Regions from separate parts of the Paenibacillus gansuensis genome, predicted to be linked through region 1. Evidence: riboswitches for the same ligand, from Rfam matches in the RefSeq annotation. Region 1 holds a riboswitch; each other region holds the start of a gene.
The links. A riboswitch is a leader RNA that binds a small molecule or an ion and turns the genes downstream of it on or off. The one in region 1 is predicted to bind cyclic di-AMP.
Positions count from the first base shown of each region.

Region 2: another riboswitch for cyclic di-AMP. It lies ahead of ACFSUF_RS05000 (CAP domain-containing protein); the one in region 1 lies ahead of ACFSUF_RS20360 (KamA family radical SAM protein).
Region 3: another riboswitch for cyclic di-AMP. It lies ahead of ACFSUF_RS01105 (C40 family peptidase); the one in region 1 lies ahead of ACFSUF_RS20360 (KamA family radical SAM protein).
Region 4: another riboswitch for cyclic di-AMP. It lies ahead of ACFSUF_RS03890 (ubiquitin-like domain-containing protein); the one in region 1 lies ahead of ACFSUF_RS20360 (KamA family radical SAM protein).

Region 1 covers NZ_JBHUME010000014.1:4,849-8,771, reverse strand. Annotated here, with positions in the region: gene ACFSUF_RS20370 (DUF6953 family protein) at 1-226, opposite strand, end outside; gene infC (translation initiation factor IF-3) at 272-748, opposite strand; gene ACFSUF_RS20360 (KamA family radical SAM protein) at 768-1,883, opposite strand; cyclic di-AMP (ydaO/yuaA leader) riboswitch at 1,984-2,125, opposite strand; gene ACFSUF_RS20355 (hypothetical protein) at 2,296-2,757, shown strand; gene ACFSUF_RS20350 (CBO0543 family protein) at 2,801-3,436, opposite strand; gene ACFSUF_RS20345 (hypothetical protein) at 3,616-3,923, shown strand, end outside.
Region 2 covers NZ_JBHUME010000005.1:228,515-232,437, reverse strand. Annotated here, with positions in the region: gene ACFSUF_RS05010 (FUSC family protein) at 1-673, opposite strand, end outside; gene ACFSUF_RS05005 (hypothetical protein) at 833-1,129, opposite strand; gene ACFSUF_RS05000 (CAP domain-containing protein) at 1,290-2,057, opposite strand; cyclic di-AMP (ydaO/yuaA leader) riboswitch at 2,064-2,197, opposite strand; gene ACFSUF_RS04995 (hypothetical protein) at 2,369-2,905, shown strand; gene ACFSUF_RS04990 (ABC transporter ATP-binding protein) at 2,955-3,923, opposite strand, start outside.
Region 3 covers NZ_JBHUME010000002.1:192,984-196,906, reverse strand. Annotated here, with positions in the region: gene ACFSUF_RS01110 (UvrD-helicase domain-containing protein) at 1-2,128, shown strand, start outside; cyclic di-AMP (ydaO/yuaA leader) riboswitch at 2,225-2,372, shown strand; gene ACFSUF_RS01105 (C40 family peptidase) at 2,374-3,168, shown strand.
Region 4 covers NZ_JBHUME010000003.1:46,094-50,016, forward strand. Annotated here, with positions in the region: gene rsmA (16S rRNA (adenine(1518)-N(6)/adenine(1519)-N(6))-dimethyltransferase RsmA) at 1-190, opposite strand, end outside; gene rnmV (ribonuclease M5) at 208-744, opposite strand; gene ACFSUF_RS03890 (ubiquitin-like domain-containing protein) at 880-2,016, opposite strand; cyclic di-AMP (ydaO/yuaA leader) riboswitch at 2,263-2,460, opposite strand; gene ACFSUF_RS03895 (TatD family hydrolase) at 2,644-3,411, opposite strand; gene ACFSUF_RS03900 (HD domain-containing protein) at 3,473-3,923, opposite strand, start outside.

The sequences.
Region 1 (3,923 bases):
CCCAAAAGAAACCGTCGCGGTCCCATGCGACACGTCCTTTATGCAGCTTCTTAAACCGTTTCTTTACTTCTTTATCAATGGAGCGGTTGCCGTTCTCATTTACGTAAATAAATGACTCGCCGTACGATATAAGAATATGCTCCAATACCTCTTCCTGCCTTAATATACCTGCGTATTCGACCTTTCGGTACATCCACTCGGCAATTTCCTGTTGCACACTTTCCATGTTACTCTCCTTATTCCTTATACCTTATTCTGTTCCGAAGTTTACTTAGTTAGGCTCCAGTTGGGCAGATGCCTGCTTTCCGCTGATCTGCAATCCTGTCTGGGGTTTTCCGAACTGCCGCAAGTCTTTTATCATGGTTTCCAACAGCTGTTTCGCCCGATCCTGCTGTTTACCCTGTAGTTTCACGACTAGCAATACCTGATCACCCGATGTAAGAAGACGTTCAGCTTGTCCTTTCTTCGTATCATAATCATGCTCTTCAATCGCAGGTGTAAGCCGGATCTCTTTCACTTTAGGAGCAACTTGCTTCTTTCGCTCCTGTTGAGCTTCCGCTTTGGCCTGCCCCCTCCCCATCAGCTTACAAGGAGGAGGGCTTGACATCAAAGAAGTGCATACCAAATCCGCTTTCTCTATCCTAGCCAGAGCCAGCGCTTCCGACGTAGGCATAATGCCGAGGACCTCGCCATTCAGGCCGGTCAGAAGCACTTCACTGGCTTTAATCTTTTCGTTCATCATTATCATGTACTGTTAAGTTCCTTCCTTACCCTATCGCGTTCTCCTGTTTGAGTTTCGCTTTTCCTTCGGGGATTAAGTCGTCAAACCATTCAGCATGTTCGGGGCATTCCATGATCATAAAACGGCCGGGATCCCCCTGGTGTGATTCATAATATTTCAGGTAGGCTTTACCGTTTTCTATAGCCAAAATTTCAATTTTTCCGGTCGCATGGCTCATGGATAACCGTACACGCTTCCCTAAACCGGAAGTCCGTGATTTCGCCTTTTCCACGATACGATAGATCTTCTGTAAGGTTAGGCCGCCTTCCGAATGAGCCGGAACCGGCCTGTTAACGGAGAAATAATCAGGTGATAGTCCCGCCCATGTTAACTTGTCTAGCAGTTCCGATAACACTTCTGCACGATCATTGATTCCCTGTAACAGGGTCGTATGATTCACCAGAATGGCGCCCGCATCATGCAAAGCCCGAAAAGCCCGTTTCGATTCCGGGGTAATCTCTTTAGGATGGTGGATATGTGCCATAATATAGATTCGTTTATCCGGCGTGGAATAATCATGGATTGCATCCAGCAGTTCCATAGCTTCGCATATGCGAAGCGGATCAAATATTGGAAGCTTGGTACCGAGACGGATAATATTAACATGCTCCATATCGCGCAGTTTGCCAAGAATGTAACGCAGCCGTTCTGCCGGCAATGCAAGACCGTCCCCTCCGGTCAGCCAGACCGTATCGATTTCGGGATGCTCTGAAATATAACGAAGTCCCGGCTCTACATCGGAAAGCCCGTCGTTAGGGTTTTTGCGAAGCAAATGCTTCCGGAAACAATATCGGCAGTAAGGATTGCATACTTCGGCAACCATCAGTTGCGCAGTAGTTTCATACTTATGGCGCACGCCCGGGACTACGCTGTACCGGTTCGCATCGCCGGCAGCTTGCAATTCATGCTCCAACAGCTCTGCTCTTCCTGGTATGACCAGCCTACGGATAGGGTCACCGGGATCGTTCCAATTCGCCAGCTTCATGTAATAGTCATTCATCCGGAAAGGAAACGTATCCGTCATCTGCTTCAACCGAGCCCGTTCCGGCTCAGTTATCATCGTTAACTGTCCCACATCAGTATAATATTTGGATGTCGTCATGGCATAAGCCTCCTTCTTAAGCTGGAGTAAGGAATGGGTCAAGGAAACAACAAAAAAGACCCTTCCGTTCAAAGGGTCTGTTGATTGAATGCCTGATGCATACACGACCCACCTAACGCTGACGAGGTTAGCTGACGGACTCGGGTAAGATGGTACCCTACATTCGCTAATGAATGATTCGCCCCAGAAACATTGGTTCCCCCGCTTTCCGACCGAAACCGGAAACTAAGCGTATCTACATGATAAAGGCATTGGCGATCATTGTCAATTGCCGGAAGGCCTAAGGTTTTTGCCGGAATCCGTCGAAAAGTTTCTGAATCAGATCCCAGTAATTGACAACATTTTCAAGACGGTTCCGATATAATTTACGTTACGACAAACATGATCCTCTATGAAAGGAAGTTTTCATCCGATGATTGATAGATTTACAAATAAGCTGCTGCAAATTGAAACAGAATGCCTCAACCCTCAGGATGCCATTTTAATCCGCTTATTTCTAGAGGGCGTTGAAATCCACGAAGTCATTTATTTAAAGAAAAACTCGCTGAATCCAATGACCGGGATGCTGACGGTAACGGATGCAACCGGACGGAAACGGTGCCTTCAAGTAAGCCGTAAATGCGTGGAATTATATCAAAGGGCTGTGCAGCAAGCTTTTTACGTTTTCGAAACCAAAACGCTGATTGTCCCTCTTATGGATTCAGCCTACCTGATAAAAGCAAGCGTCACAGATTATACGGCTCATGAAAGGATGCTTGACCAGATGGACACCGTAATTCTTAGAACGGTAGATGAACGCCTGCGCAACTTGGCGGAAATATATAATTGCCCGGACTTAACCTATCTTCCGACCGGGATTACGGCGGGCTGCTAAAGCAGCCCTTTTTTTTATTCATCTAATCATTGGCGCATTTTTGCTATCTGGCTTTCTCCTTAGATGTGAACAGGCGGCTTAAATGGACTCCCCTGCGCACGAACGTTTCCTTGTCCCCCTCGGTCTGGAGGTGAACAAACAAGTCCGTAATCCATTTGGATATGAAAAGGACAGCAAGATAGGAAAGGAACAGATAGAAATAATTCATTCCATTATACAAGCGGAACAGATTAAAATTAACCAAAGCAGGTTTTAGCAAAAAGGAGTTAAACAATGAGTAGAAGATCATGTATTTGTAAAAATTTTTATGGTGATTCAGTGTCCACTGATAGAGCAGCATAGCGCTGACAGGGATCAAGGAAATATCCAAAGCGACGTTGATAGGCAAGAAAGGCAGCACTTTATACGGATAATTCCAAAGTCCATGCGTTACGCCGTACGTATCTGCGTATTGGAACCATACATGCACATTCAAGCCAAAGAAGCCCATCCATAACGCTTTTTTACGGTCCAAATAATAATACAAGCATACTAACGGTACCACAATTAACAGTAAGAGTACCCAGAACTGCCAAGTGCTCATATTTGAATAAGACCACCAATAATGCATTGTCTTTACAGTAGCTTGTTCATGTAGAGCATTGATTTTCTCCAGTGTTTCCGTTTGCTTCGGATTCATGGTATTCCCCCTTTGGTTTTACCCGTAGGGTCCCCAATTCTATCCAGGAATACTCGGAATGAACCTAGCCTTACTGTTCTAAAAAAGATATGATCCCGCCGTATTCAGGGGGCAAACATCCCTGCACGCCGCCGCATATGTTATAGCAGAATTCTATTACTCCTTGACGGAGGTGCGGTATGGGAATAGAGCTGATCTCATTGCACTGGGTCTATCTCGCTGTCGTAATGCTGCTGATTGGCTGCATGATAGCCAGAAGAGACACAACGCTGTTATGTATCGGAGGCATTTTTCTTGTAGGATTTTTAGCAACGGACTCGCTTGCTGATTCAGTTAGCGGTATTTTCACCAGCTTTATTTATGCCATTAAGGAATTAATGAGTACAATATTCATTATTTCTGTAATCGTTGCCATGAGCAGCGTATTAACGAAAAGCGGAATCAACGAGGTTATGATTTCACCATTTACCCGCTTTATGCGTACACC
Region 2 (3,923 bases), on a different contig from region 1:
ATACGACCAGCAGCCGAACATCACTGAATTTCTTATGCTTGAGTTTCTTCTCTTCCTCTTCAAACAGCTTATATTTGTTGATAAGCGATTGGATCGAGCGCTCCAGCTTTTCTTTCTCCTCTTGAAACACATTCTCCTTGATCTCGTTGGAAATCAGTGTGCGGAGCAGCAGGGACAAATTGCCGAACACCTGCTGTACATGCGAAAAGAACTGGCCTTGCGGCTTCGGCGGAATGAACAGGATGTTGATTAGGAAGGACGAAATAATACCGATGATCGTAAGCTGAAAACGGTTCAAAGCAAACAGGATGTGATCCGCTGCTTTCATGACCCCCGGCGCCTCCATAACAGCGATAACCGTAACGAGAGTAAGACCGATAGACTCCTCCATTTTCAACTGCCGGCATAGCACAATGACGATGATACAAGTAACCCCTACTGCAATCGGATCATTCTGAAAAAAATATCCGGCCACGAGGGCAAGCGCCGCGCCAAGCGTATTGGTTTGCAGCTGTTCCAGCAGGTACCTCCAGGAACGGTAGATCGAAGGCTGCATGGCGAATAAAGCAGCAACCGCGGCGATGATGGGCGGGGACAAATTCAGCAGCATGCTGGCATACAGGGCGAGAGTAACCGCGACTCCCGTTTTAAAAACTCTGGCCCCTAACGTCACTCTGATGCTCCCCTTTCCCTTTATTTATCTATTATGAACCAACTTACCTATTCTACATGCAAAAGGGAGCCGATGCAAAGTAGCCCGCTTAGCCCGGGTCTGGGCAGGGCAACAAAAAGAGCGCCTTTCGGCACTCTTTGCATGGATTCCATTGGCTTACTATACGTGTTTCCATTGGGTACCTTCTCCGGTTACGGGACATACCGGAAAATAGTTTCCCTTCTCAAACTCAGCGCGTTCGCCTGCATTACAAACATAAACGCCGGTTTCTGTGACCAAATCCCCAGTTTGATGAAGATGATCCTGAGGCCGCCATGTCGTATTGCTTCCGTCCGCCGGGCATGCCGGGAATTTATCGCCCCGGGCCAAGTCGTATTTGACGCCGTTTTCGCTAATGTAGGTGCCCGATTCCAAAACCATCTCGCCGGTTGGATGCAGCTGTATAGAATTCAGCATTCCAAACACTTCCTTCCCTAGGTTGAATAGTTGCCGTAGCTTCAAGTAATTACCCCGTTTTTACAATTTTAAATCTTGGAGGCTTGGAATCCACAAAAAGGACTTCTGCGAATGTGCAGAAGTCCCTTGATGTGTACTTATGTTATAAAATAATGATGGCTTACCCGATAAATTCCTGTACCCACTCGCCTTGGTAATAACCTACACCGATTTTGGTGAAGCTGCCGTTGAGGATGTTGGCACGGTGGCCCGGGCTGTTCATCCAGTCGTTCATGACTTGTTGCGGCGACTGCTGGCCTTTAGCGATGTTCTCACCGGCAGTAGAGTATTTGATTCCATAGGAATTCATCATATCGAACGGCGAACCGTACGTAGGTGAATTATGGTCAAAGTAATTTTTATTGTACATATCTACTGCTTTGTCATGTGCCATTTTGGATAAGGCAGTGTCGAAAGCAACGGGCTTTAGACCGGCTTTGGCGCGCTCCTGATTCACAAGGCTCACTACTTCTTTGACATAGCTGCTGTCAGCAGAGGCTACAGGCTGCTGCGGTACCGGTTTTGGCGCTGTTGGCTGTTGTACTGCCGGCTGCTCAACAGGCTTCTGTACCGGAGGCTTTTGCGGAACCGGTTTTTGCGGGGCCGGCTGCGGCACTGCAGGTTTTTGCGGGATCGGCTGCGGCTTTACAGGCTGCTGCACGACAGGCTGCTGCAATTGCGGCAGTTTGACGATAAATCCGGGCCAGACCAGATCCGGATGCAACATTTGCGGGTTAACCGCAACCGTATACAAGTTACTGTTCACCTTCACTTGATACGTTTGCACAGCAGGCGTACCTGTTTCGGCAAACGCAGCTCCGGCTCCTAGCACCGGCGTTAAAGCGATTACGCCTGTAAGCGCCATTTTTTTCAAGTCCAATAGTTTCATAAAATCTTCTCCCTTCGAATTCGGCCTGCGAGGTTAGCTGACGGGTTAGGGACGGAAGAGTCTGCCCCGCCGCAAATGCGGCTTCACCCCAAAACTGTGGGTTCCCCGCGCTCACTTATGAGCTTCGGCCTTTATGTTGTGTTGGACATGTAACAGCTTACCACGGGGGAAACTGGGATTCATTGTGAAAATGTTGGCAATTGGATATTTTTCGAGGCAACTGGGCATTTCAGCTACGGTACAAACACCCATAGGCGCCATTTAGCATATCGTATTCCATGACATTTTACCGGCAAAGGAGTTTATGCCACATGACGCAATACGATTGGCACAATGAATCGTCCGGCCAGCCGTTCTCCACTGGCGATGCCAGCTCCCGGTCCTTGTTTCCCAGCCCGGGACCCGGACCTGAATCTGGAACCGGGACCGGAACATTCCCGACGCCCCGGCCCCGACCCCGGCCCCGCCCGCCTTACCCTGGACCAGGACCGTTCCCTGGACCGTTCCCTGGACCATTCCCGCCGTATCCCGGCCCCGGACCGGTCTCTTCCATTCAGGTAACCATTTCGGGAGATCGATCGATCCCAATCTTCCCTAGAACGTACAGTGTCCGGTTTTTTCCAGGCATCACACTGTATCAAGCACTGCTTGAAACCGGCCAGGTCCAATTCGGTATTGGCGGACAGATTCGGGCCGTTTCCGGCATTCGCATCGGCTATCAGGTAGGTTATGAGCTGAGAGTAAACGGCAGGCTGATCACGGGCAGTTCCCTGTTCGTTCCGCTCATTCCGTTTGACCGTGTCTCTTTAAGGCTGATCTTCCTCGGACCTTTCCCTACTCCTTATTGAATCGACAAAAGAGCTGCCGGCTTACTAGCCGGCAGCTCTTCTATTGAGATTATAAAGTTGGTTCCGGTGCGTTTAAATTTTGGACATTAAACAGTCTCGCGTAAGCTCCGTCCAATCTCATCAGCTCTTCGTGCTTCCCTTTTTCCTTGATTTCACCGTGCTCAATCAGTACGATTTGGTCCGCATGGGTGATCGTGGACAGTCTATGCGCGACAATCAGCGTAGTACGGTCACGTGCCAACGACTCCAGAGAAGCCTGAATAAGGTGTTCCGATTCCAGATCCAAGGCGGAAGTCGCCTCATCCAGCACAAGGATACGCGGGTCTTTTAAAAATACTCTGGCAATAGCAACCCTTTGTTTTTGGCCGCCGGACAGTTTCACGCCTTTTTCCCCGATTTCCGTCTCGTATCCATTTGGAAGCCCGGTGATAAATTCGTGCGCATTCGCCGCCTGAGCCGCCTGGATGATTTCCTCTTCCGTTGCGTCCGGGCGCCCGAACAGAATGTTTTCGCGAACAGAGCCGCTGAACAACAGATTATCCTGAAGAACCATGCCGATTTGGCTCCTTAAGCTGTGGATGGTCACGCTGCGGATATCTGTCCCGTCTATCCGGATCGCTCCTTCCTGAATATCGTAAAAGCGGGGAAGCAGGCTGATCAATGAGGATTTGCCTCCCCCGCTCATGCCTACAAAAGCAACCGTCTGTCCCGGCTCTATATCCAAATCAATCCCCTTTAGCACCCATTCTCCGTCCGGATTGTATTTAAAGTGAACATTGTTGAAACTGATCCCCCCCTGCACCCTTTGCAGCGGCCGGGCGCCCGGCGAATCCGATATGTCATATGGTTCATGAAGCAGCTCCATGACACGGTCAAGCGAAGCCGAGGCCTGGGTCAGTTCGGTTGAAGAGTTCACCAGCCTGCGAAGCGGCGAATATAACCGGTCAAGATAGGCAAAGAAGGCAACCAGGGAACCGACACTTATATTTCCCTGGATTACCTGATAGCCGCCGTAGCT
Region 3 (3,923 bases), on a different contig from region 1:
TTCGGTACTCGTCTGCAGGACAGGCTATTTGCTGACTTTACATAGAGTCGCACCGGAACATATTTTGCTAGTTACGTTTACAAAGAAGGCATCGATGGAAATGCAGGAACGGATTGCCCGCCTTCCGGGTATTTCCCGCGCAATAGCAAGAAGGGTGCAGGCCGGGACGTTTCATGCATTTTTTCTCAAAATCATCCGTCATCAGGGATACAAACAAGAGATTATCGGGGCGGACCGGTATAAACAAATTGTCATCAAAAAGATCCTCCGCGAGATGAATCTCCACGATTCCTATCAGCCGGAAGAGCTGTTGGCACAATTGTCAGCGCACAAAATGAACGGCCTGCGCGTGGACGAGCTGCCGGACAGGACTCCGGAGCAGCGGGAAATGAATGCTGTTTTTGCTAAATACGAGGCATGGAAGCGGCAGTATGAGAAAATCGATTACGACGACATTTTGCTGCTTGCCTATGACTTGCTCAGGGAGAATCGGAGCCTGCTGGAAAGCCTGCAAAGGCGTTTTCAGTATGTCATGGTCGATGAGTTTCAGGATACGAACTTTTTGCAATACGAATTGATCAAAATGATTGTACATCCGCACCGGAACTTGTTCGTGGTAGGGGACGACGATCAGACAATCTACACGTTTAACGGCGCGCGGAGCGAGTTCATACTGGAATTCGAACGGACGTTCCCGGGAGCGCGAACGGTAACGCTGGATATCAATTACCGCTCAACTTCGGGCATTGTGGGTCTGGGCAATGAAGTGATCAGGCGGAACACGAACAGAAAAGTGAAAACGCTGCAGGCTGTGCACAGGAGCGAGTCTACTCCGCACTTTTTTACGCCTGCAACAACAGATGAAGAAGCGGAAACCATTATCGGGCAGATCCAGGCGGATGTTGCCGCGGGGACGTATGCTTACCGGGATATAGCGATTCTGCACCGTACTGCCAGCTGCAGTCGTGCGATGTTCGAGCAGCTTGCCCTTAATAACATTCCGTTTATCCCTTATTCGATGGGGGACCAGATGTTTTACGAGCACTGGATCGTTAAGCCGGTGGTGGACCATTTGCGCCTTGCCGTGCAGCCGCGTCATTTCGACGCGATGGAATCCGCTGTGAACGGGCTGTTTATTGCGAAGGATAAAGCCATGGATTACATTTGGGAACAGGAAAAAAAGCAAAAGAAGAAATATCCCCTGATCCATCTGGAAGCTTTCCCGGAGCTTCGCAGCTTCCAAAAGGATAAAGTAAGAGAGCGGATCAAGCTGATCAAGAGTTTGGCCGCCGTAAAGCCGGTCCAGGCGGTAAAGAAGCTTCGTCTCGACTTTTATGACAAGTTTCTGGAAGCTACGGACCGCCAGGCGGCGACATCGCATAAGGAAACCATTAAGGAAACGCTCGATGAGCTGGAAGCTTCGGCCAAACGGTTTGAGAGCGCAGCAGAGTTCATCGCTTTTATCGACGGTATGATCGAAAAGCATAAGGAGATCGAGACGCTGCAGCAGCACAGCGATGCGGATGCCGTAGCGCTGATGACGATCCACCGTTCCAAAGGGCTGGAGTTTCCGGTCGTCTTTCTGATCGGCGCCTCGGAGGGCATTCTGCCCCATAGCACGGCGCTCGAAGCCGAGAAGCTCAAGGACAAGGTCCCGGCAGGGCCGGCCGCCGCAACGGCCGGGAAGAACACGGCGTCGACCGATGCCGCCGTGGAGGAAGAGCGGCGCTTGGCTTACGTGGCGATCACGAGAGCCAAGCATCAGCTGTACATCTCTTCGCCGGCGTATTACCGCGGCAAGAAAACCGAAGTGTCGCGGTTCCTCCGCGACGCCTTCGGTGGGGCCGCCCGCCAAGCGGGCACCGCAGCCGCTGGGACGGCTGCGCGGGAAGTGCGTCCCGTGCCGAAGCCGGGACGCATGCAAAGCCCCGCCGGAGCGGCCGGCGGGGTGACGACCACGGAGACGGTGCTGGCATGGGTCTGTACGGACCCAAATTGCAGCGCGTGGTCGAAGATTATAACGTACGAGGATGCGCACGTTGACGCCAAGGTTTGTCCTCTTTGCGGAGACACCATGGCCAAAGGGTCCAAACAGGTACAGAAACAGATCCAGCCAAAGTTTTATTAAACTTACCAATATTTGTCGAACGGTGTTCAATAATTGGTCACAAAATGAGATTGTAACCTTATTGTAACCCTTTACAACGATATGCTATCATGTACAAAAATCAAATTGCCGAATCCGGTTTCAGCATAAGGACCGGTACGGGGGACGATTCACATGGGGTGAAGGCTTGCCTAGATTGCGAGCACAGGGAGAACCTCTTTCCCGAACCCGACAACTAACCTCGGAGGCTACAGGAGGAAACCGTTTTGAAACTTTTTTACAGAAGTCTTGTTTTATCATGCGCAGCGGCAGGTTCCGTTCTTTTGGCACCGGTACTGACTCATGCAGCGGTGCATGTTCAGGTCAACGACAGCCTGGTGAAATTCCAGAGCGATGAGAAACCGTATCTTTATGAAGAAAGGGTCCAAATCCCACTCCGGTCCGTATCCGAAGAACTTGGTTTTGACGTAAAATGGGAAAGCAACGGGAAAGTAAAGCTGACCGACGGCACCAAAGTTATTTCACTGACCGATTCGGAAGCAGCGGTATCCGCGAAAGGAAGAACATTCGTACCTTTGCGGTTCGTGTCGGAAGAACTGGGAATAAACGTTGAATGGCACGGTAACTCGAATCTTGCACTGGTAGAGGAAGACGGCCAAAATCATGCGCCTGCGCTCCAGGTGAAAGCGGCACGGTTTTCCTTCGGGAAAGAGGATCTTGTCTTAAAGTCCGCTCGAAGTTATCTCGGTGTACCTTACCGTTGGGGCGGAACGACAACAGCCGGTTTCGACTGTTCCGGATTTATCAATTACATATTCGAGAAGCACGGTATCTCTTTACCGAGAACCTCGTCGCAAATGTTTCATAACTCCGGCACGCATACGAATCAGCTGCAGCCTGCAGATCTTGTCTTCTTCGGCAGCGGGTCCAAAGTTTCCCATGTAGGTATCTACATCGGTGATAACAAATTTATCTCCGCTACCAATGACGGAGTCGATATCGCCAGCATGGGAAGCAGCTACTGGGCACCGAAATATCTCGGAGCAAAACGGGTATTATAACATTCTTTCATCCTATTAGACGTGGACTGTCCCATCGGTTCACGTCTTTTTCTTGCTATTTTGTCCGGAATAATGTATAGTTATTAGCTGTAGGTCATTTTTACCTCTATACTTATATAACCCAACTACGGCGTTATATAAACCTCAATGTAACACAACCCCTTTCATTTCAATCCTTTTATAACAGATCTCACGAATTTGTATTGGTGTTTTTCGGTTGCTTTTATGCAACGGCACGAGAAATGCAGGCTAATTCACACTGGCGCGGCCACGGAGTCGCAAGGATGGAAGAGAGGCAGGGCTTTCATTGTTTTAGAAGCACAAAGTGATAAAAGCAATCCAACTAGAGCTGCAACAACCAGAAGAGGCAGGAATAACCCATCTTGTCCGGCACCTTAAGGATCGGAATGAGCATAAGAATGTTGATGCCATGATCAGTGCAAGAATGCAGGGGTTCGATTACATGCTCGGAGGGCACGCTTTACACAAGCGGCCGGGAACGAGTTGACCATATAGCTGTGACCTACCGAAAGCTCCCGCCCGGGAGCTTTCTTTCTTTTTGGACTCCATAGAAAATGTGTTTTTATGAATTGAAATGACGACACTTTGCATGCTAAGATGAACTAGATATTGTTTCCAGTTGAAGTACTAAATCGGCACCCAAGGAAATAAAATTAGAGTCAGGTGGGGAGACCTAACTCTAAATACAGCGGCTGGATCCGGCGTGGAGGCGCTCTCAAGTTCAGAATCGCAAA
Region 4 (3,923 bases), on a different contig from region 1:
TTTCAAGAGCTCCTTTGGTCTTATCCAATTCGGCTGCCGTAACAATTTTGTTAAGGATGTTCTGATCAATCAGAAAATTTTGTCCGAGGCTCTTTTTTAAGGAAAATCCGTGCCTTTGGATAATATCTTTGGTCCGCTTCGGGGAACCGATGTCACTTTTGGTTTCCAATTGATTGTCATGCAAGCTCATGGCTTCACTTACCCCGCTTATTCTTCAATTTTCCCTACTGCTGCAAGGAACTCATCTTTACCGATATGAAATGCATTGCACCGCTTATGAAACTGCTTTCCGTTGCAGTAGCCGATGCCTAGTAGCTTGCCCATTTTGAGCCTGCGTTCTGCAGCCTGCGGGTGTACGATCAACCCGGCGTCAATCAGATCCGCCCAGGTAATTTCCGGATCGCCTCCGGTAAACTCGGTCTTTACTTGCTCTAAAGCTTGCCGGATCACCTCGGGGCTCGCATTTTCAACCCCAATGTCCCCCTTGCGGTTAGCTTCCTCTTGCGTAATGAAGGCATGCTTACAGCCCTTCACCCTGGAAGAAATAATTTTCCGGAGCCGCTCTCCTGCATGGTCGGGATCCGTGAAGATAATAACTCCTCTTCTCTCCTGCGCCAAGGCGATCCTGCGGATAATTTCATTATTGATAGCGGACCCGCCGGTTTCAATCGTGTCGGCTTCCACAGCCCGCTTAATGGCTGTTGTATCGTCTTTGCCTTCGACAACGATAATTTCTCTGATCATAGAACACCTTTCACTCACTTCATATTAGCTACCCCTTATTATACATGAAAAAAAGAAGAGGACGAAAACGTCCCCTTCCTTTGAAAGAATTTGATTAAGAACAATGCAACTTTATCTTCAGTATGTCCGTTATATTTAGTAAGATGCAGGCTTCTTAGGGCCAATGACATAGACAGTGTAACCGGATTTGCGACCGAAGTTGTTCGCTGTGGATTCGCTGTCGAAATAGACATCGATTTTGTTCCCTTTTACAGCACCGCCTTTATCTTCTGCACGGCGGTAGCCGATACCTTCGATATACACCCAGTAACCGATCGGAATAACCCTAGGGTCAACGGCAATGGTACGTCCTTCCGTAACACGCGTGCCGGATGCCGTAATGCCGTACTGCGGATGGCTCTTGCTCTTTCCTGTGGAAGACACGCCTGCCGCATAGGCAGTCAGCGTAACGTTCTTAATCACTTTTTTAGGTTTGAAGGTCAAGCCTTTGCGGGTAATAGATGTTGAGGAAGATTTCGCAGCTACCGTCACTACTGGAGCAGGTTTCTTCGTACCCACCGCAATTACCTTCGGAACAGCATTCAACGTAACCTTCTTACTCGCCAACACTGTAGCTACCAGTTTCCCGTCCTCGTACGTATGTACGAATTGCTTGAACAGAACTCCGTCTTTGCCTTCTTTCACGACGGCGGTCTTGCCTTTCAGCAGACTTGCATCGGCTGTTTTCACCGTTGTATACGGAACGGCTACTTTCTGTTGAGACGTCTTCTTGCTTACACGCACGATCTTCACAGTCATGTACTGCTTGACTGGACGATCCAGCGGAGGCCAGATCCGGTCTTTAGCACTTAAAGTAATATGTTGCTCCGCCAAAATACTGCTTACCGTTTTGCTTGTTGTATACAAAGTTCTAGTCTTACCATCAGCCACCAGTTTGTAAGGAATTGCGGTCTGAATCACCACTTTGTCTCCGCTCTTGATCGGAGCGCTCAGAGGCATTGAAACATGATCGAATGTCCCTAACTTGATGGACTGTTCATCCAGTAGGCGTTGCAGGACGGATTGTTTGGTCTTAACGACACTTTCCTGTCCATTCACTACTACCGATACGCTCTTGGTAGACGTACCGTTTAACAACACCAAACACATGAAAGCAGCAATCGAGAGAGTTGCAATCAAAATAATCAAACGCAAGTTCTCATGCTTCCATCGCATTGCGAAAGACATGCTGGATGATCGTTTAACATGGGTTTCGTTATTACTGTTTCCCACTTATTTCGGTCCTCCTTCATAGCCCCGCCGCCATTGTTACGCATGTAAATTGACGCGACTAGTTAGTTTATTTTTACTTCCTTCAGCAACATCAGCTCTTCAAACGTTGGCGAATCAACACCTCCATTATCGAAACGGATAAGCCCTACCCTGATTTTGGCCAAAATAAAAGAAGCCTTCGGCAAGAGGTCGTCTTCCTTTGGCTTCTAAAAACGCGCATGTAAAGGGAATGGTAGGCACCAGGACGTTACCTCTCTCTGTACGCTTACGAGGTTAGCTGACGGATTCGGACAAGAGAGTTGCCCTAACAGATACTCACGCATACATATGCTGCAAGCTTCCGTATTCACCCCAAAGAACGATGCGGCCGGTGGTATTTGCTTCGGTTCCGGACACATGTGGTTCCCCCGCTCTCCGTTACCGGAGACTCAGCGAGACAAGAAATGTAAAAACTTTATTTAATTAAGTTACCTGTATGATACTCTGTATCAAACACAATTGTAAAGCATTCGCAAACTTCAATTTTAGCCGTTTTTAAGCCTTATAAAGGTAAATTCCGCCTTTCTTTGAAACATATGCACTTTTCTTATGCGCAATAGTCCTTTTTTCTCTGTATCTCTTTACATTTCATGATATGCCAAATAATTTGCACCCATTTTGCATGGTAATCCGGGCCAATTCCTCATAAGAAATCCCCTTAATTTGTGCAGCGGCCTCTGCGACTAAAGTCACATATCCGGTCTCATTTCTCTTCCCTCTATGGGGGTGCGGCGTTAAATATGGAGCGTCGGTTTCCACCAATAAACGGTCAAGGGGAACCTGTGCCAACACCTCTTTCGGCTGCTTCGCATTCTTGAAGGTAACTGGACCGCCGAAGGAAATATAGAAGTTCATATCAAGGCATTGCTTGGCAATTTCCCAGCTGCCAGAATAGCAGTGCATGACCCCTCCGACTTCTTCCGCTCTCTCTTCCCGTAGAATCGTGACCACATCGTGGTGGGCATCCCTGTTATGGATCACAATGGGCTTGTTCAATTTACGGGCAAGCCGGATCTGCTCACGGAACACACGCTGTTGAACATCCTTCGGCGAGGTGTCCCAGTAATAGTCCAATCCGATTTCTCCAATGGCTACCACTTTGGGGTGACTGCAGAGCTCTTCAATCCACTCCAGATCTCCCTCCCTCATCGTCACTGCATCCTGAGGATGCCAGCCGACGGCCGCATAAACCTCTTCATACTGTTCGGCAAGCTTCATTGTGGTGGGAATTGTTTCACGGTTAAATCCAATATTCAAAATTTTGGACACGCCGGCATCAAGCGCTCTTTGCATAGCTTGTTCACGGTCTTCCTCAAACTGTACAGCGTCCATATGAGTATGTGTATCAAACAACAATGCAGGTGACCCCCTTAATCTGCCAGATGTAATCGAAGGTGTATAAATAGTGAAAAGGCGTCTATCCTCTTCGGGCAAAAAAGCTTCGTACTTCCTGATCCATCTGCGGCAGAACCTTCTGAAGCAAGTCAGGTGGATAGTAAAGCTGATTCTGCCCTTTGTGGATACCGCTGATCGATCGGACAATTTCCGACTTATGAGAGATTTCGACGCATTTCTCCTGTTCGGTTAGCAGCAAAATCGGCATTTTCTCCCCTGATTCGCCCGGACGATATACATCATAGGGAAGATCAGATGGAAAATCAAGTTCCATATGGTAGGCGGGATTCAAGCCTGATCGCTCTAAATTTTCCCGGACCAGATCCAGAATTTCGACATCTTCTGCTTCCAGCGGAACGTACTTATATAGTTTCCGGTTCAGAAACCGTCCGCATAAATCCGACAGAATCCGATCCCGCTCCAAAGTCCATTGGGCAAAGGCCGTCTGGATGAATGCCTCATCCAATAGAAGA